DNA from 3 places in the Geobacillus sp. WSUCF1 genome. Region 2 is predicted to be linked to each of the others. Evidence: riboswitches for the same ligand, from Rfam matches in the RefSeq annotation. Region 2 holds a riboswitch; each other region holds the start of a gene.
What was found. Region 2 has a riboswitch for S-adenosylmethionine ahead of I656_RS11340 (methionine biosynthesis PLP-dependent protein). Riboswitches for the same ligand answer to the same signal wherever they lie in the genome.
Positions count from the first base shown of each region.

Region 1: it holds a riboswitch for S-adenosylmethionine, as region 2 does, so the genes downstream of both, I656_RS03710 (hypothetical protein) here and I656_RS11340 (methionine biosynthesis PLP-dependent protein) in region 2, are expected to answer to the same signal.
Region 3: it holds a riboswitch for S-adenosylmethionine, as region 2 does, so the genes downstream of both, mtnK (S-methyl-5-thioribose kinase) here and I656_RS11340 (methionine biosynthesis PLP-dependent protein) in region 2, are expected to answer to the same signal.

Region 1 is NZ_ATCO01000132.1:45,683-52,231, forward strand. Features, by position in the region: partial or broken gene I656_RS03730 (ABC transporter ATP-binding protein) at 1-490, shown strand, start outside; gene opp4B (oligopeptide ABC transporter permease) at 509-1,477, shown strand; gene I656_RS03720 (ABC transporter permease) at 1,499-2,407, shown strand; gene opp4A (oligopeptide ABC transporter substrate-binding protein) at 2,421-4,205, shown strand; SAM riboswitch class I at 4,256-4,360, shown strand; gene I656_RS03710 (hypothetical protein) at 4,411-4,767, shown strand; gene I656_RS03705 (VOC family protein) at 4,784-5,167, shown strand; gene I656_RS03700 (PaaI family thioesterase) at 5,348-5,830, shown strand; gene I656_RS03695 (PaaI family thioesterase) at 6,186-6,549, opposite strand, start outside.
Region 2 is NZ_ATCO01000037.1:8,369-14,917, reverse strand. Features, by position in the region: gene metC (cystathionine beta-lyase) at 1-702, opposite strand, end outside; gene I656_RS11340 (methionine biosynthesis PLP-dependent protein) at 706-1,809, opposite strand; SAM riboswitch class I at 2,009-2,119, opposite strand; gene I656_RS0114975 (esterase family protein) at 2,308-3,036, shown strand; partial or broken gene I656_RS0114970 (YjcG family protein) at 3,135-3,657, shown strand; gene I656_RS0114965 (GNAT family N-acetyltransferase) at 3,659-4,093, shown strand; gene I656_RS11345 (stage VI sporulation protein F) at 4,217-4,474, opposite strand; partial or broken gene I656_RS19860 (YjcZ family sporulation protein) at 4,601-4,684, opposite strand; gene I656_RS11350 (hypothetical protein) at 4,818-5,054, opposite strand; gene I656_RS11355 (thioredoxin family protein) at 5,183-5,503, shown strand; gene I656_RS18585 (hypothetical protein) at 5,644-5,814, opposite strand; gene I656_RS11360 (DUF421 domain-containing protein) at 5,835-6,549, opposite strand, start outside.
Region 3 is NZ_ATCO01000126.1:6,834-13,382, reverse strand. Features, by position in the region: gene I656_RS04395 (pyridoxal phosphate-dependent aminotransferase) at 1-332, opposite strand, end outside; partial or broken gene I656_RS0116220 (carbon-nitrogen family hydrolase) at 430-1,243, shown strand; SAM riboswitch class I at 1,338-1,506, shown strand; partial or broken gene mtnK (S-methyl-5-thioribose kinase) at 1,645-2,833, shown strand; gene mtnA (S-methyl-5-thioribose-1-phosphate isomerase) at 2,903-3,970, shown strand; gene I656_RS04405 (sugar ABC transporter substrate-binding protein) at 3,957-5,105, shown strand; gene I656_RS04410 (sugar ABC transporter ATP-binding protein) at 5,113-6,549, shown strand, end outside.

The DNA of each region.
Region 1 (6,549 bases), on a different contig from region 2:
GATTTACAAATATCCGCATGAATTTTCCGGCGGACAGCGCCAACGCATCGGCATTGCGCGGGCGCTCACGCTCAATCCGAAGCTCATCATCGCCGATGAGCCGGTGTCGGCGCTTGATGTGTCGGTGCAGGCGCAAGTGTTGAATTTCATGAAAGAAATCCAGCAGGAGTACGGGCTGACGTATTTGTTCATCAGCCATGATTTAGGGATCATCCGGCATATGTGCGACCGCATCGGCATTATGTACCGCGGCCGGCTCGTGGAGGAAGGGACGAGCGAGGAGATTTTTACGAATCCTCAACATATTTATACGAAACGTCTGCTCTCCGCCATTCCGAACGCCGATCCGCGCGAACGCGGCCGGCAGGAGGCGCTTCGCCGCGAAGTGGAAAAAGAATATGAGCAGTCGTATTCCCGCTATTTTGATGAAAACGGCCGGGCTCACCCGCTCAAGCCGATTTCGCCGACGCACTCGGTGGCCATTCCGTAAAGAGGGGAAGACGGGAAGATGCTGAAATTTATTTTACGGCGAATCCTCATTATGATTCCGCAATTGTTTTTGCTGAGCGTCCTCATTTTCTTACTGGCGAAGGCGATGCCGGGCGATGCGCTGACGGGGCAGCTGGCGGCCAACCCGAAAATGGATCCGCAGACGCTTGAGGAAATGCGGGAAAAACTTGGCTTGAATGATCCGGTACATATTCAATACATCCGTTGGGTGAAAAACATGCTGCAAGGGGATCTCGGCCTTTCCTATACCCACCAGCAGCCGGTCACTGATCTGCTGGCCGGACGGATCGGGAATACGGTGTTGCTGTCGGCGGCGATTTTAATTTTGACGTACCTGATTGCCATTCCGCTTGGCATCGTGTCGGGGCGATGGACAGATACGTGGGCTGATAAGCTGATCGTCGGCTACAGCTATCTCGGGTTTGCCACGCCGCTGTTCATTTTTGCTTTGATCATGCTGTTTATTTTCGGCTTTCACCTTGGCTGGTTTCCAACCGGCGGCAGCGTGGACGTTCAGGTCGAGGAAGGGACGCTCGCTTACTATTTAAGCAAATTGAACCATCTCATGCTTCCGGCGTTGTCGGGAGCGCTCATCAACACGGTCGTTACGATTCAATATTTGCGCAGCGAAATCGTCGATACGAAAGTGAAAGATTTCGTGAAAACGGCGCGGGCGAAAGGCGTGCCGGAGCGGCACATCTATTGGCGCCATATTTTGCGCAATTCGTTTTTGCCGATCGCGGCGTTTTTAGGGTATGAGATCACCGGGCTTGTCGGCGGTTCCGTGTTTTTGGAGTCGATCTACAGCTATCCGGGGCTTGGCCAGCTGTTTTTGCAGTCGATTATGCAGCGGGATTACAGCGTCGTGACGGCGCTCGTCATGATTTCCGGTCTGGCGACGCTGGTGGGCACTCTGTTGTCGGACATCATTTTGAGTGCGGTCGACCCGCGCATCCGGATTGAGTAGGGAAGGAGGAAGGCAGCTGACATGAAAGCGGAAATCAGCGGCCCAACGCCGGCCGGAGCGAACATCGAGAAAAGCCCTTCCGCCTTTTCGATCATGTGGCGGGAGGTGGTTCGGGATCGGCTCGCGCTTGGTTCGCTCATCATTTTAGGAATCCTTTTGTCGATCGTCTATGGCGTGTCGCTCTTTTTGGATCAAGAGGAAATCGTGAAAGTGGATTTTCTTTCCATCTATTCTCCGCCGTCAGCGGAACACTGGCTTGGCACAGACTACGGAGGGCGCGACGTGTTTGGCCAGCTCATCATCGGCGCCCGCAATTCGTTTACGATCGGACTGGCCATTACGCTCATCACTGGGGCGATCGGCCTCATTGTCGGATTGGTGGCCGGCTATTTCGGCGGCTGGATTGACAATGTCATTATGCGCATCATCGATTTCATTCTCGTTCTGCCGTTTTTGATGCTCGTTATTGTTTTTGTCGCCATTGTGCCTAAATATAATGTATTGACGTTCATTTTGATCATGAGCGCGTTTTTGTGGACGGGCAAAGCCCGGCTGATCCGCGCCAAAACGCTGGCCGAGCGCGAGCTGGATTATGTCAGCGCGTCAAAAACGCTCGGCACGCCAGATTGGAAAATCATTATTTTTCAAATTTTGCCCAACCTCAGCTCGATCATTATCGTCAATTTGACGTTAAATTTGGCGGGCAACATCGGCATCGAGTCCGGGCTCACGTATCTTGGCTTCGGGCTGCCGGAGAGCACGCCGAGCTTAGGGACGTTGGTCAGCTATGCGACCAACCCGGATGTTTTGCAAAACAAATGGTGGGTTTGGTTGCCTGCGTCATTGCTTATTTTAGTGATGATGCTGTGCATAAATTTCATCGGCCAAGCGCTGAAACGTGCGGCTGATGCAAGACAACGACTAGGATAAGGGGGAAGAAAATGTGAAGAGAAAATGGCTGGCGGCTCTCGCCGCGCTCTTGCTCGTGCTCGCCGGGTGCACGGGCAAATCCGACACAACGAGCGGAAAGGGCAACAATAACGAAAAACCGGCGGCTCAGAAGGAAGACATCAGCAAATTCCCGATGACGGTGAAAAACGACGGGAAAATCATCGACGGCGGCGTGTTGAAATACGGCCTTGTGTCCGATACGCCGTTTGAAGGGACGCTCAGCTATGCATTCTACACCGGAGCGCCCGACGCAGAGATTTTGCAATTTTTTGACGAGTCGCTTTTCCGGACGAACGGTGACTATGAAATTACAAATGATGGGGCTGCCACGTATGAGTTGTCGGATGATAAAAAGACGATGACAATCCATATTAAAGACAATGTGAATTGGCATGACGGCCAGCCGGTGACCGCTGAAGACTTGGAGTATGCGTATTTGGTCATCGGCCATAAAGATTACACCGGCGTCCGCTATGGCGATGCGCTCATCCAAGGGATCGTCGGGATGGAAGAATATCACAGCGGCAAAGCGGATAAAATTTCCGGCATTAAAGTCATCGACAAAAAGACGTTGACGATCACATGGAAACAGGCCAATCCGTCGGTGTTGACCGGCATTTGGGCGTATCCGCTGCCGAAGCATTACTTGAAAGACATTCCGATCAAAGACTTGGCGAAATCGGATAAAATCCGGAAAAACCCGATCGGGTTCGGTCCGTTTAAAGTGAAGAAAATCGTTCCGGGCGAGTCGGTAGAGTTTGTTCGCAATGATGACTACTGGGCTGGCAAACCGAACTTGGAAGGCGTCATTTTGAAAGTCGTCAGCCCGCAAGTCGTCCTGCAAGCGCTGAAAAAAGGCGAAATTGACGTCGCTGAGTTCCCGACTGACCAATATTTGAACGCGAAAGGGACGAAAAACATTCAGTTTATCGGTAGAGTGGATTTGGCGTACAACTATATCGGCTTTAAACTCGGCCATTGGGATGCGAAAAAGCAGGAAAACGTAATGGACAATCCGAAATTCCAAAACAAAAAACTGCGCCAAGCCATGGCGTACGCCATCAACAACCAAGAGGTGGCCGACCGCCTGTATCATGGTTTGCGCTTCCCGGCGAACACGCTCATTCCGCCGTCGTTCCCGGGCTATCATGACAGTTCCATCAAAGGGTATACGTACAATCCGGAAAAAGCGAAACAATTGCTGGATGAAGCGGGATATAAAGATGTGGATGGCGATGGCCTCCGCGAAGATCCAAACGGCAAAAAATTCAAGGTCAACTTCTTGGCGATGAGCGGTGGGGACATCGCTGAACCGCTGGCCAAATTTTATATGCAATGCTGGAAAGATGTGGGCCTCGATGTTCAGCTTGTAGACGGACGCTTGGCGGAGTTCAACTCCTTCTACGATATGGTCGAAAAAGACGATCCGAAAGTGGATGTCTACGCCGCCGCTTGGGGAACTGGAACGGACGTCGACCCGTACGGATTGTACGGCCGCAACGTCATGTTCAACTACTCGCGCTGGGTGAATGAGAAAAACGATGAACTGTTGGAAAAAGGCCATTCCGAACAGGCGTTTGACAAAGAATATCGTCGGAAAATTTACAGTGAATGGCAACAGCTGATGAACGAAGAAGTTCCGGTCATTCCGACGTTGTATCGTTCGGCCATTTATGCCGTCAACAACCGCGTCGCCAACTTCACGGTCGATCCGGGCTCGAAACTGACGTGGAAAGATGTCGGCGTCACGTCCGAGCAACCGGAAGTCGAACAATGACGATTGTTGCCTTTGATGATGTATGATAAGATAGAAGATAAATTGCATACGTCTTATCAAGAGTGGGCGAGAGAACGGGCTTGATGACCCCACAGCAACCTGCCGCAGGCAAGGTGCTAACACCCGCAAAGCGGTTTCGCTTTGGATGATAAGAACGGCTCATGGCCCCTTTCGCATCATTCCGAGGCGAAGGGGGTTTTTGTCGATGGGAGGTGAAGGAGAAACAGTGGAGGAGGCGGTTTCGCTCCGCGCTTGCATGGCCGCTCATCTCCCTGCCGCAGCGTTCGCCGTTTGTGTCATGCGCTGTGTGCAGGCGGAGCTCATCCGGTTTGACCCTAAGGCGGCGGTGCATGTCGACCGTGGGGACGGATACGTTCATTTGTATGGGGAAGCGCAAGGAACAGCCTTTTCGTTGTTGTTGACCAACAGTGAGGCGGACGAATGGAAGGCGGACGGACCGTACGCCCTTGACCGCTACATATGGACAGAGCTTGGGAAAAAAGGGATTTTCCCGATGCAGATGACGCCGTATTTACAAGCAGTATGGTTAACTGAGTCATAGAAAGGAAGAGGGACGAATGGCAGTCAAAAAATTTGAACATGTCGGCATTCAAGTGAAAGACATCGAAGCATCGAAAGAGTTTTATCAAAATGTTGTCGGCTTGGAGCTGCTCGACGAAATGATTCATACGAACGGCACGATGAAATTGGCGTTTTTAGGGATTGGCGGCTCGATCATTGTCGAGCTCATCGAAGGATACAATCCGGATTTGCCGACGGAAGGAAAAGTGCACCATGTGGCGTTTACGGTGGAAGGCATTGAGCAGGAGAAAGAACGGCTTCAGTCGCTCGGTGTGCCGCTTGTGTGGGAAGAAATAACGACACTTCCGAACGGGGCAAAATATTTGTTCTTCCTCGGGCCCGACGGCGAATGGATCGAGTTTTACGAGCCTGCTCGATAAATGGCGTCACGCTAGGCGGCCAGCTGTTTGGGCCGCCTATGAATTTGCCGTCTGGCGATTGGCGCTTCGTTCCATTTTTCTTCGTATGGCCTTGCCTGCCGCTAGACAACAACCGTCCATGTAGGAGTCGTCGTCTTCTCGATTCAATGGTATACTAGAAAAAGAGAGGGGGAGGATGACGTGGAAGAAATGATCGTGCACGCGATTCAAGACGACTACCCTGATGAATTCGCCTGGTGCTACGGCTGCGGGCGTCTGAATGAACAAGGCCACCATTTCCGCACCGGGTGGCGGGGCGACAAAACGGTGACGGTGTATACGCCGCGTCCGGAACATACGGCGATTCCAGGGTTTGTGTACGGCGGGCTGATCGCCTCGCTCATTGATTGCCACGGCACCGGTTCAGCGGCGCTTGCCTTGCATCGGAAAAACGGCCATGAACCAGGGAGCGGGGAAACGCCGCCGCGCTTTGTCACTGCGTCGCTTCACGTCGATTTCGTCAAGCCGACGCCGCATGGAGTGCCGCTTGTCGCCGTCGGCACTGTGACGGAGATTCATCCGAAAAAATGGAAAGTGGACACCGAAGTGTTCGCCAACGGCGAACTGTGCGCCCGCGGGCAAGTCGTCGCCGTCGTAATGCCGAAAACGTTTGTCCGTGGGTAACAAGCAACAAAAGGCGCCGGAGAGCGGCTGTTTTTGACAGCGCTTTCTCCGGCGCTTGGCAACTGGTCGAAAACGGCTGCGCCTCACCTCGTTTCGCCATTGAGGACTGATGATGTCATGAAAAAGGCAACTCGACAACGCCTCTTCTCAAGTGGGGAAACCTTGTGAAATTGGTTCTCCTTTTTCAACAAAACCACCGATTTGGCGAACATCATCGTTTTTCACCGGTTTTCTCGGATTCCTCTGATCATCGCTTTCCATGCGTTTCAAAACAACAACAGCAGCTGCTGTTTGGACTCGTCGAATCCAAGGAGAACGAGCATGCGCAAAAACGCCTTTTGGAGATCCATCACCTTCACGGTTTGTCCATGATCAGCACCGACGACGTGGCGCTCGCCACCTCTTTGCCGTTTTGCCGCACGATGGCGGTTACATAGGCGACGGTTTTCCCGAACTTTTCCACCCGCGCCTCGATTTCGGCTTCTCCAGCCGCCGCTGGGCGGTGAAACGTCGTCTGCAAGTTGATGGAGGCGTGCATTTGGTCATCGCGAAGCAAGGTCGTCACCGCATACGCCATGAGAATGTCCGCCGCCGCCCCGACGAACCCGCCCATAATCACCCCGTTGCCGTTGAGCAGCGATTCGCTGATCGTCCATACGCCTTTCGCATAGCCGTCTCGGGCTTCCGTCAGGCGGACGCCGAGCGTTTCGTCGCATGGG
Region 2 (6,549 bases):
AAGGACAGCGCCAAATGCGTTTTGCAGTTTGTACAGCTCTTTTCCCAACTCTTCATCTTTCACCACGGCCAATCCGGCGACGACGTCGCTATGGCCGGCTAAAAATTTCGTGGCGCTGTGAAGGACAATATCGACGCCAAGGTCAAGCGGCCGCTGCAGCGCCGGCGTCATGAACGTATTATCCAAGAACGTCAAACAGCCGTGCGCTTTCGCCAGTTTGACGACGCCTTGAATATCGGTCACTTTTAACAATGGGTTGGACGGCGTTTCCATATAAATGACTTTCGTGTTCGGTCGGATGTTTTCGGCCACTGCGTTTAAATCGGTCATATCGACAAACGTATGCTCGATGCCAAAGCGGGTCAACACTTCCGTGATCATCCGGTACGTGCCGCCGTAGACGTCTTCAGTCACGAGGACGTGGTCGCCTCGGGACAAGAGCAAAAACGCCGTCGAAATGGCCGCCATGCCAGAAGCGAAGGCGAATCCGCGCACGCCGCCTTCTAACGCCGCGATCGTTTCCTCGAGCGCCTCGCGCGTCGGGTTGCCGGAGCGGCTGTAGTCGTATTTGCCGAATGAATCGAAATCGAACTGATGGAACGTGGAGGCATGCTGGATCGGCACGCTCACCGCTCCCGTGTGGCGATCGACTTTCCATTCATTATGGAGCAGTTTCGTTGAAAACGACCATTCCCGTTCCATCGCTTACACCTCTTTCATGTGTTTGAACGCCTGCGCCAAGTCGGCGATCAAATCGTCAGCGTGCTCAATGCCGACCGAGAAACGGAGCAGCCGGTTGCAAATACCGTTTTGGATGCGGATTTCCTCAGGAATGTCCGCATGCGTCTGCGTCGCTGGGTACGTAATAAAGCTTTCGACTCCGCCCAGGCTTTCCGCGAACGTAATGAGGCGCAAGCTTTTTAAAAACCCGTTCACCCACTTTTCATCGGCAATCCGGAACGACAGCATCCCGCCTCTTCCCGGATACAACACATCGGTGACATCTTCATGTTCGCGCAAAAAGGCGCTGATGCGCTTGGCGTTTTCTTCATGCTGGCGCATCCTTAGCGCCAGCGTTTTCATCCCGCGAATCAACAGCCACGAATCAAACGGCGACAAAACCGCGCCGATGGCGTTCTGATACTCGGCCAGGCGTTGACAGAGCTCCTCGCCCTTGGCGACGACAAGGCCAGCCAGCACATCGTTATGGCCGCCTAAATATTTCGTGGCGCTGTGGATGACAATATCGGCGCCTTGTTCGATCGGGCGTTGAAGCACCGGTGTATAAAACGTGTTGTCAACGATCAACAAAAGCCCATGCCGTTTGGCAAGCGCGGAGACAGCGGCAATATCCGTCTCCTGCATCAATGGGTTCGTCGGCGTTTCCAAGAAAATGGCTTTCGTTTTTTCCGTTATCGTTTCTTCCACTGCATCGAGGTCAGCAAAGTCAACGTAATGAAACCCAAGACCGTACTTGCGCCAGCCGCGCTCAAACAGGCGGTACGTGCCGCCGTAAAGGTCGGCCGATACGAGAAACTCGTCTCCGCTCTCAAACAAGGCGAGCACCGTCTGAATGGCGGCCATGCCGGAGCTGAACGCATAGCCTTGGTCGCCGCCTTCCAGTCTCGCGATCGCTTCTTCGACGATTTTGCGCGTGGGGTTGCCGGTGCGGATGTAGTCAAACCCAGTCGACTCTCCGATGCCGGCATGGCGGTAGGCGGTGGAAAAATAAACCGGCGGGTTGACCGTCCCCGTCACCGTTTCGCTCCGGTTGCCAATTTGCGCTAACAACGTCTCCAGTTTCTCCATCTCATCTCTCTCCTTCTGCTGAAAATTCCATCATGGATCAACGGCCGACCATTTGACGCCCAACGAAGCGCCGCTGTCTGTCGGGCAGCGGCCGAGGGCCTTGATCCTCGACGCCCCTCGGTTGAGGGAGCGGCCGCTTGAGTAAATAAAAAAAGTCTTCTAAGAAGAAGACTTTTCCATACACATGGGGTCATGCTTCTTCTTATCTGCCGAATTGAATGCTCAATTCGCTGGATTTAGCACCTGGCCGCCGGGCGGCTGGTTGCTGAAGCTTCATTGGGCCAGTTCCCTCCGCTTCTCTTGATAAGAATGAGACGCGTATTCAATTTTTCTAATTTTAATAAAAAATGTAGCGCATTCCCCCCGTTTTTGCAAGCCATTTTTTTTGTGAATGGCACGATTCGGCAAATTCGCAAAAAATTCGAGCCCTTCGTTAACATCTTTTGGCGCAAATATGTTACAATAACAGATGAACTTACGCTTTCATGGAGGATGGTCATGGCGACAGCAACAGGAACGATGCGCGACTGCAAGTTGTACAGCGGAGAGCTGCAAGAAGAAATCGAACTGCTCGTCTACTTGCCAAGCAATTTTTCGCCGCTTTACAAATATTCTTTATTAATCGCGCAAGATGGCAAAGATTATTTTATGTATGGAAAAATGAAAACCGTCATCGAAACGCTGATGGCAGAAGGAACAATCGACCGGACGATCGTCGTCGGCATCCCGTATCGGAACGTCAACGACCGCTACGAGAAATACCACCCGGAAGGCCGAAAGCACGAAGCATACCTTCGTTTTTTAGCCCATGAACTCGTCCCGTTTTTGGACCGCGAACTGCCGACATACCAAATGGGCAAAGGCCGGGCGCTGATCGGCGATTCGCTCGGCGGAACGGTGTCGCTTCTAGCCGGGTTGTTGTATCCGCATACATTTGGGAAAATCGCCATGCAGTCCCCCTATATCGATGACTCGGTATTGGCGCGCATCCGCTCATTCCGCGATCCATCGCTCCTTTCGCTTTACCATTCTGTTGGCACAGAGGAAACAGCGGTGAAAACGACGGATGGCCATGTGCGCGATTTTATCACCCCGAATCGAATGGCGCGGGACTTGTTTATGGAAAAACGGTTTGCTTATACGTACCATGAGTTCGAAGGCGGCCATGCGTGGACGTATTGGCAGCCGGATGTCCCCCGAGCCGTAGCCGCTGTTTTATCATTATAGGACAAAACGGAGCAACTTCAAAGATGTCGAAGCCGCCGCATCCATTCCGTGCGTTTCCTGTGCGTGGAAAAAGAACTGGTTCAAGGAGGGAAAACAAAATGAAGTACGGCATTGTGATCTTTCCGCCAAAACGGATTCAGGACTTCGCCAACTCGTACCGGAAACGGTACGACAGCCATTACGCCCTCATCCCGCCGCATATTACGCTGAAATACCCATTTGAAGCGGATGAGGAGCAAATAAAAAAAAATGGCGAAAGAGTTGCGCCGCATTGCGGCGGAAACACCTCCCATTCCGATCAAAGTGACGAAATTCAGCTCGTTTTATCCGACAAGCAACATCATTTATTTGAAGGTGGAGCCAAACGACGTGCTCGAGCGCCTTCATGAACAACTGCACAGCGGCTTGTTCGCCGGAAAGCCGGAGTTTGTGTTCGTACCTCACATTACGATCGGCCGCGATTTGCCGGGCGCAGAATATGCGGACGTCTACAGCCAGCTGAAGCTGCAAGATGTGCACTTCGAGGAGACCGTCGACCGCTTCCATCTTCTCTATCAGCTGGAAAACGGCTCGTGGACCGTCTATGAAACGTTTATCGTCGGAGGAAAGGAAACGGTCTGAGATGAACATTGCGATTGGCACAACGCAAGATCGCGCTTTGTACGAAGACGCCTTGCGCGTCCGCCGGCTCGTATTCATTGAGGAGCAAAACGTGCCGGAAGACGAGGAAATCGACGCATTCGAGGACGACTCGTTCCACCTCGTCCTGTATGATGGCCAAACACCGGTCGGTGCTGGGCGACTCCGTTTCATTGACGAAGGCGTCGGCAAAATCGAGCGCATTTGCGTCCTGCCGTCCTACCGCGGCCGCGGCGCCGGACGGATGGTGATGGAAGCGATCGAACAGCTGGCGAAAACAAAAGGGGCGAAAACGGCGAAACTGAACGCCCAGACGCACGCGGAACCGTTTTACAAAAAGCTCGGCTACACGACCGTCTCCGGTGTCTTTATGGACGCTGGCATCCCACATGTCACGATGGTGAAATCGCTCGAATAACCAGCTGATTGAGCGTCCTGCGCCTACATGGCATCAAGTGCTGGGGGATCTGTAGAAACCTTTTCTTTTGCTTAGGCAGAGAGGGCAAAAAAGGGAGCTGTGCGCACGCAAGCTCCCTTTCGCTTATTTTTTGTTGTTCAGCATATTGGCAATCGTATTGAAATCAATTTGCTTGCCGTTATGGACGATCGCCTTGACGATTTGGTCTTCGAGCTCCTTTGGCACTTTTCGATTAGCGATTTGCGCCACCCGCTTCACCACTTGGCGCACCGTTTTTTCGTCGCTGAAATTGGCGTTTTGCAGCGAGTTGGCGAGCTCAAAAACGTCTTTCATATTGACACCTGTTTTCTTTTCGATGTTTTTAAAAAATTGCTGATCCATCGTTCCGCCTCCTTCTCCCTGCTATATCGTATGATGCTCCCGCCTCGGCGTGCATCAAATTAGGGAAAGAAAAATACGAGCCGCTCCGTGGCGCCGAAACGGCCCGTATCCCATTCGCTTTTTCCGTTAGGCGACAAATGCCGCGCCGACAATAATCAACAAAATGAACAACACGACAATCAGCACAAAGCCACCGCCATAGCCACCGCCATAGCCACCGCCATAGCCGTAGCCGTAGTACGGAAATCCATAGCCGCAGAAGCCCATCATGATGCACCTCCTTCTTTGTTTACTGTATCGTATTCATCCGCGCATCAAGACGTATGGGCGCAAGGGCATTTTGTCATCCAAATCGGCGGAACAGCTCGGCAAATTCCCGCTCCTTCTTCGCAAACCATTGCTCGATGTAGTCTAAGTTGCCTTGCACACTTTTTAAAAATCCATTGTTCAATTTTTCGATTTCTTGCAGCTGTTTGTTAAAGTCCTTTCCCCATTGTTCAAACAGGCGGATGAACGTTTCATGCCCTTCTTTGCGTGACGCCACCCAACCTTCGAGCGCCTTTTCCAGTTCTTTGCTCACACTTTCCCCCCCTTTCTTACTGTTGTATGCAAAAACGACTGCCCGAGGTGAAGGCGTCCCCGTTCTTTTTTTGCCTTGCCATATGGTAAAGTAAAGATGAACGGCAACATGAAAGGGAGGGAACGAATGTGAGACAGATTGAAACAGCTGAGCAATTCGAGGCGGCCATTTCCGGCGATAAGCCAGCGATTATGAAGTTTTACACAACTTGGTGTCCGGACTGCGTGCGCCTCAATATGTTCATCGATGACATCGTTCGCGACTATGGACAATATGATTGGTTTGAAATCGACCGTGACCAGTTTCCGGAACTTGGCGAGAAATACCAGGTGCTTGGCATCCCGAGCCTGCTGGTCTTCCGCAACGGAAAAAAAATAGCTCATCTGCACAGCGCTGACGCCAAAACGCCGGAAGAGGTGCGCGCCTTTTTGCAGTCTCTGCCGGAGTAAGGCGGGGCGGCGCCCTTGCGTCGCCAGAGAAGAAGGGCAACAAAAAGAGGCTGTCCGAGAAGGAAGTTTTCCTTCCCGGACAGCCAATGCGAATGAACAGACAGCTCCTTATGGATCGCCGATTGTGGAAACGGAAGCCGTCAATATTCGATTTCGTCGTAGTCTTTCGGCTGGCGCGTCAGCTGCGGGCTGTCAAACATCAATTCAATCAAAATTTCCTCATCGGTCGTCCGCGTCCGCTCGGAGCGGTCGTTCGTTTTCAATTGGATTTGAATTTCCTCATCCGTCGTTTTTGTCCGTTTGTCTTCCATCGTCTTTTCCTCCTGTGTCATCAGTTTCGCAAGAGCGGTTCGACTTTTTGCACAAGCTCTGCCATTTCTGCGGCGTTTCGTTCATACAGCGCCTTCGCCTCTTCGGAATTCGTCTGCAACGCATACAGCTCCAGATCAGCCTGCACTTTTTTCATCGCGGCCAAGAGCAGCTTTTTCTCCTGCGGCTCGGCAATTTGGATCTTATCATCGTACAAATCGATCGTCAGCTGTCCGTATGAATCGACTTGGGCGAGAAACACATTTTCAATCGCCACTCCTTGTTTGTCAAGCTGTTCCTTCAGCCAGCCGCGGCCAAGCCCCATCGTAGCGAGTGGCTCATCCAAAATCATGCCGTCCATAATGACCGTTTGCGGCTCTTTTTCCCGCGGTGGGTTTGGGAACACATCTCCGACGGTGAGCGGCTGCTTTTCCCGCTTCAGCAACACGTTCAAGTCGCCGTTTGGCTCAAGCACCGCAAACTCGACGTCGGCGACGCGGAACACATCTTTTTTGCGCAGCTGTTCGAGCAGCTCGTCAACCGTATATTTCTCCCGTTTCAAGTTTTCCTCTAAAATTTTGCCGTTTTTAATAAAAACCGTGGAATTGCCCTCGACAAAATCGCGAAATTTCTTGTTGCGCAGCGAGAGACGAGCGACAGCCACTGGAAACAGCGACCAAATCAAAATGCTGGTGATGCCTTCTTGCAACGAAATTCCTAAATCGACCGACATCGTT
Region 3 (6,549 bases), on a different contig from region 2:
TCGACAAGCCCGGCCTTGCCGCCGAACAAAATGGCGACTTCGCGGTCTGGATCGATGTTCACCCCGTATTCACGCGCGTAAAACGCGGCGATGGCTTCTTTCAAAAAGAAGTAGCCTTGAAACGGCGAATATTTATGGTATTTCGGATTAGCCGCCGCCCGCTGCATCGCCTCAACGATATGCTTTGGCGTCGGCTGATCCGGGTTGCCTTGCCCTAAATTGATCACGTCGCATCCGGCCTTGATTTTCTCCCCGACTTTTGCGACAAGCGAGGCGAAAAATTGCTTTGGCAGCTGCTCAAGCAACTCGGAAAAAGGAATTTCCATCGTCATCGCCCACACCTTCTTAAAAAATTCTTGAAATTCTAGTGCAACATCATATATCCTAAAAAGCAAAATGTAAAGCAAAATTTTTTCGAGGTGAAAACTCATGACGATCCGCATCGCCTGCCTCCAGCTTGATATTGCGTTTGGCGACCCGAACGAAAACGAACGGCGCGCGGAAAGCGCCATTGAATCGGCCGTCAAGGACGGCGCGAATATCATCGTGCTGCCGGAATTATGGACGACCGGCTACGATTTGACGCGCCTAGATGAGATTGCCGACGAAGGCGCCGAACGGGCCAAAGCGTTCGCCTCCCGCCTAGCGCAAGCACACAGCATCCATCTCGTCGCCGGCTCGGTCGCTAAAAAAAACAACAACCGGCGTGACGAACACGATGATCGTGGCCGACCGGAACGGTCAAATCGTCGGCGAATATAGCAAACTCCATCTGTTCCAATTGATGGATGAACATTTGTATTTGCAGCCGGGAAGCAGCTTAGGCTTGTTTTCGCTCGACGGGCTTTCATGCGCCGGGGTCATTTGCTATGACATCCGCTTTCCGGAGTGGATTCGCGCCCATGCTTTGGCTGGGGCGGAAGTGCTGTTTGTCGTCGCCGAATGGCCGCTTCCCCGCCTGCACCATTGGCGGACGCTCTTGATGGCGCGGGCGATTGAAAACCAATGCTACGTCGTCGCCTGCAACCGGGCTGGCCGCGACCCGAACAACGTCTTTGCCGGCCATTCGCTCGTCATCGACCCATGGGGCGAAGTGATCGCCGAGGCGGACGAGAAGCCGGGCATTCTCTCGGCCGACATCGATCCCGCGCTCGTTGCGGACGTCCGTGCGCGCATCCCGGTGTTTGCCGACCGCCGGCCGCACGACTATGAAACGGCAAAAAATTTTTTCAAAACGTATTGACAATCGATTGGCCGACCATGTATCATTCGAATCAAACAACCAAACGATTGAGAACATCGTGAAAATTCCCGAAACTGAATACAAGAAATCGGTACTCTTATCAAGAGTTGGCTGAGGGAATTGGCCCAATGAAGCCCAGCAACCGACCGTAATGCTATCGTGAGATAGGGCGCACGCCAAGGGCGGCGCCGGAAGCGTCATGCTTCCGCAGGGCACGGTGCTAAGTCCAACAGAAAGACCGATGTCTTTCTGAAAGATAAGAGGCGCGAAGAACGAATGAATCTTCAAGCCTCTTTCCGTATGCGAAAGAGGCTTTTTCATTTGTCGGAAACGCCGAGTTTTAGCGCGCGTCAGAACCGGCATTTGAAAACGAGCGAAATGAAAAAAGGGGGAACAAGGCAATGACCACTGTTCAAACATCGGTTTACGAACCGCTGACCGAACCGAAGGCGGTATCTCTCGCTGTCCGCCTCGGCTTATTCCGCGACGGGGCGCCTCTTTTGTGCCGCGAGATCGGCGACGGCAACTTGAACTTAGTGTTTCATATCGTCGACCAAGAAACAAAGCAAGGCGTAATCATCAAACAAGCGTTGCCGTACGCCAAAGTGGTCGGCGAAAGCTGGCCGCTTACGTTAAAGCGCGCCGTCATCGAAAGCAACGCGCTGCGCACGTTTGCGAGCTATGTGCCGCAATACGTGCCGAAAGTCTACTATTCTGACGAATCGCTCGCCATTACGGTGATGGAAGACTTATCCCGTTTGCAAATCGCCCGCAAAGTTGATCGAAGGAAAAACGTATCCGCTTTTGTCCCAGCATATCGGCGAGTTTGTCGCCAAGACGGCGTTTTATACGTCTGATTTCGGCATGAACCAGCAAGAGAAAAAGAAATTGGCGCAAAGCTTCGTCAATCCGGAACTGTGCAAAATCACGGAAGACCTCGTCTTCACCGACCCGTTTTTTGACCACGAAACGAACAACTTTGAAGACGAATTGCGCCCAGACGTTGAAGCGCTTTGGCGCGATGACCGCTTGCACCTAGAAGCAGCAAAGCTGAAGCGCAAGTTTTTAACCGAAGCCGATGTGCTCTTGCATGGCGATTTGCATACCGGCAGCATTTTCGTAAGCGCCGACGAAACGAAAGTGATCGACCCGGAATTCGCCTTTTACGGTCCGATCGGGTTTGACCTTGGCCAATTTTTCGCCAATTTGCTGTTAAATGCGTTGTCCCGCCCTGAATTAGAGCGCCAACCGCTCTTTGACCACATCGACCGGACATGGGACGTCTTTGCGTCCGTGTTCTCAACCCTTTGGCGCACCGAGAGCGTGGAAACGTACGCCGCGACGCCGGGCTTGCTCGAGGACGTGCTCCGGCACGCGTTCATCGATGCTGTCGGCTTTGCCGGCTGCGAAGTCATCCGCCGGACGATCGGCCTCGCCCATGTGGCGGACCTTGACGGCATCGAGCACAAAGATGAACGGCTTGTTGCCAAACGGCATGCGCTCCGCCTCGGCCGCCGCTTGATCATTGAGCGGGCTGAGCTGACAGGAACGGATGGCTTCCGCCGGCTGCTCGCCGAAACCAAGCAGTAATGCCATTCGATCCGGCCCGCCGGCGACGGGCCGGACAAACGAACAACGCCAAAAGAAAGGAAGACAGCAATGAGCACATTTGCCATCCCGCGCTCAGTCGAATGGCGCGAGACGCATGTGACGATTTTAAACCAACAAAAACTTCCAACAGTCACGGAATATATCGACTTGCACACCATTGAAGACGTATATGACGCGATCGCCACGCTGAAAGTGCGCGGCGCGCCGGCGATCGGCATCACTGCCGCCTATGGCTTGGCGCTCGCCGCTTCGAGCTATGACACCGAGTCGGTCGATGAATTCCGCCGTCGCTTGAAACGAGATCGTGACTACCTAGCCAGTGCCCGGCCGACTGCCGTCAACTTGTTTTGGGCGCTCGATCGGCTCGTCACCGCTGCGGCCGACGCCCTTTCCGTCAACGAGGCCAAAACGACGCTCGTCCACGAAGCGATTCGCATTCAAGTGGAAGATGAGGATGTGTGCCGCCGCATCGGCGAATACGCGTTGTCGCTCTTTCGTCCGGGCGATCGGGTGATGACGATCTGCAACGCCGGCTCGATCGCCACCGCCCGCTACGGAACGGCGCTCGCCCCGTTTTATTTGGCGAAAGAAAAAGGAATTGAACTATCCGTTTACGCTCTCGAGACGCGGCCGGTGTTGCAAGGGGCGCGCCTGACCGCTTGGGAACTGATACAAGCGGGCGTTGATGTGACGCTCATCACCGACAACATGGCAGCGCAAGCGATCAAGGCGAAAGGCATTGGCGCCATCATCGTCGGCGCCGACCGGATCGCGCAAAACGGCGATACGGCGAACAAAATCGGCACGTTCGGCCTGGCCTTGCTCGCGAAGTCGTTTGACATTCCGTTTTACGTCGCTGCGCCGTTGTCCACGATCGATTTGACGACGAAAACAGGTGCGGACATCCCGATCGAAGAGCGCCATCCGGATGAAGTGACCCACATCGCCGGCGTACGCATCGCCCCGGAAGGCGTCAACGTATACAATCCGGCGTTTGACGTAACGCCAAACGAACTCATTACCGCGATCATTACCGAAAAAGGCATCATTCGCGGCAATTACAACGCAACGCTGCCATCATTATTCACAAAGGAGGAGCAACATGAAACGATTTAAGGCCTTATCTTCCCTTTTTCTTCTTTTCTTTGCCGTGTTCTCCATCTTGACTGGCTGCACACACGAGCAAGATGCCGTGAGCTCCAAGCCAGCCAACGGAGCCAAGACCACGAACAACAAAACGGAAACGACATCCAGCCACTCGACGGCAACAAGCGACGAGCAAGCGGCCATTCCTGAAAAGTTGAAAAAGCCGGTGAAAATCGCCGCCATTATGCAACTGTCCATCGGCACGTTCTCATCGCAATACATCGCCGGCGTCAAAGAACAAGTGCAAAAATTCGGCGGCGAGGTGCAAATTTACAACGCCGACAACGATTTAACCAAAATGGCATCGTACGTTGAGACGGCCATTACGCAAAATGTTGACGCCATTTTGCTTGACCACGGCCGCGCCGATGCGCTCGAAGGCCCGGTGAAAAAAGCCGTCGCCAAAGGCATTCCAGTTGTGGCATTTGACAACGATTTGAACATTCCCGGCGTCACCGTCATCGACCAAGACGACTACAGCCTCGCCTGGAAAACATTAAAAACGCTCGCAGAAGACTTAAACGGGGAAGGCAACATCGTCACGATTTGGGTCGGCGGCTTTACCCCGATGGAACGCCGCCATATCATTTATGACGCGTTCAAAAAACGCTATCCGAACATTAAAGAAATTGCCAAGTTTGGCACGGCGAGCGCCAACACAGCTTTGGACACACAAACGCAAATGGAAGCGATTTTGAAAAAATACCCGAACAAAGGCGACATTGACGCTGTCTTCGCAACTTGGGACGAGTTCGCCAAAGGGGCGACGCGCGCCATCGAGCAAGCCGGGCGCACGGAAATTAAAGTGTATGGCATCGATTTGAGCGATGAAGACTTGCAAATGATCCAAAAACCAAACAGCCCATGGGTGGCGACAACGGCGACGGACCCAGCCGAAGTCGGCCGCGTCCAAGTGCGGTTCGCGTATCAAAAAATCGCCGGAGAAAAAACGCCGAACATTTACTCGCTTGAGCCGCATTTAGTGAAACGGTCCGATCTTCCGGACAAACAAGTGTCGATGAATGAGCTTTCGCAATACATTCCGGGCTGGGGGCAATCCAATGTCGCCATCTCGCCGTGGATGAAAACGTTGGAAGCCAGGTGAACAAAAAATGAACGGGTTGTCAATGCGGGGCATGGAAAAATCGTTTGGCGCCGTGCGCGTGCTTGACGGCGTGGACTTCGACGTTCGTCCTGGCGAAGTCCACGCCCTTTTGGGCATGAACGGCGCCGGCAAAAGCACGCTCATGAACATTTTGGCCGGCGCCATTCCTCCCGACGCCGGCACGATCACGATCGATGGCGTCAACTGCACCTTTTCGTCGCCGCTTGACGCGAAACGAGCCGGCATCGGCTTCGTCGTCCAAGAGGTCGACACGGCGCTTTTCCCAGGATTGCCCGTTTACGAAAACTTGGCGGCTGATGAGCTCGCTGATGTGAAGAAACAGCCGATCCGCTCGCTGCGCCGGGAAAAAGAACGGGCCGCTGCTCTGCTTCGCCGCGTCGGCCTTGCCATTTCGCCGGCAAAGCTCGTGCGCGACTGCTCGCTCCATGAAAAACAGCTGATCGTGCTCGCCAAAGTGTTGTCATCGAATGCGCGCTACATCATTTTGGACGAACCGACCGCCGCCTTGAGCGAAGCCGAAACGAAGCGGCTGTTTGCCATCATCACGGAACTGAAACAGCAAGGCGTCGGCTTTATTTACATCTCTCATAAACTGAAAGAAGTGCAGGAAATCGCCGACCGGCTGACGATTTTGCGCGACGGCCGCGTCGTCTACCATGGTTCCGCCCTCGGTTTGCCGCTTGAAGACATCGTCCTTCATATGACCGGAACAAGGCGAGCCGCCGCCATGAAACAAACGCGCGCGCATGGAAGCGACATCGCCTTTGCCGTCCGTGGGATCACGATCGAAAAAACCGGCACGACGGTCGATCTTTACGCCCATCGCGGCGAAATCGTCGGCATCGCCGGCTTGGTTGGCGCCGGCAAAACGGAGCTCGCTGAAAGCCTCATCGCCCACCGGAAGACGTCTGGCGAATGGCAACTTGACGGCCGGCGCTATACATTTTCATCGCCGCATGAAGCGATTGCCGCCGGCCTTTGTCTTATTCCGGAAGAACGGCGCAAACAAGGGCTGTTCTTGCCCGAGTCAGTGAAAACGAACTTGACCGTCCGCCTTCTTTCCCGCCTGTCGCGCTGGCAATGGATCAGCCGGGCGAAAGAAGCGGCTGAAGCCGACGGGCTCGTCCGCTCGCTAGGTGTTCATCCGCCGTCAAGCACCACCGTCGTTCGCCACTTGAGCGGCGGCAACCAGCAGAAAGTCGTCATCGGCAAATGGCTGAACACAAACGCGCGTGTTTTTCTATTCGACGAGCCCACGAAAGGAATCGATGTCCACGCCAAACAAGAGGTGTTTTCCATCATCCGTGCTCTCGCCGATGAAGGAAAAACAGTACTATATTTTTCGAGTGAATTTCACGAGCTTCTTGAGGTGTGCGACACCATCTACATCATGGCTGACGGCCGGCTACTCACCCGCCTGCCG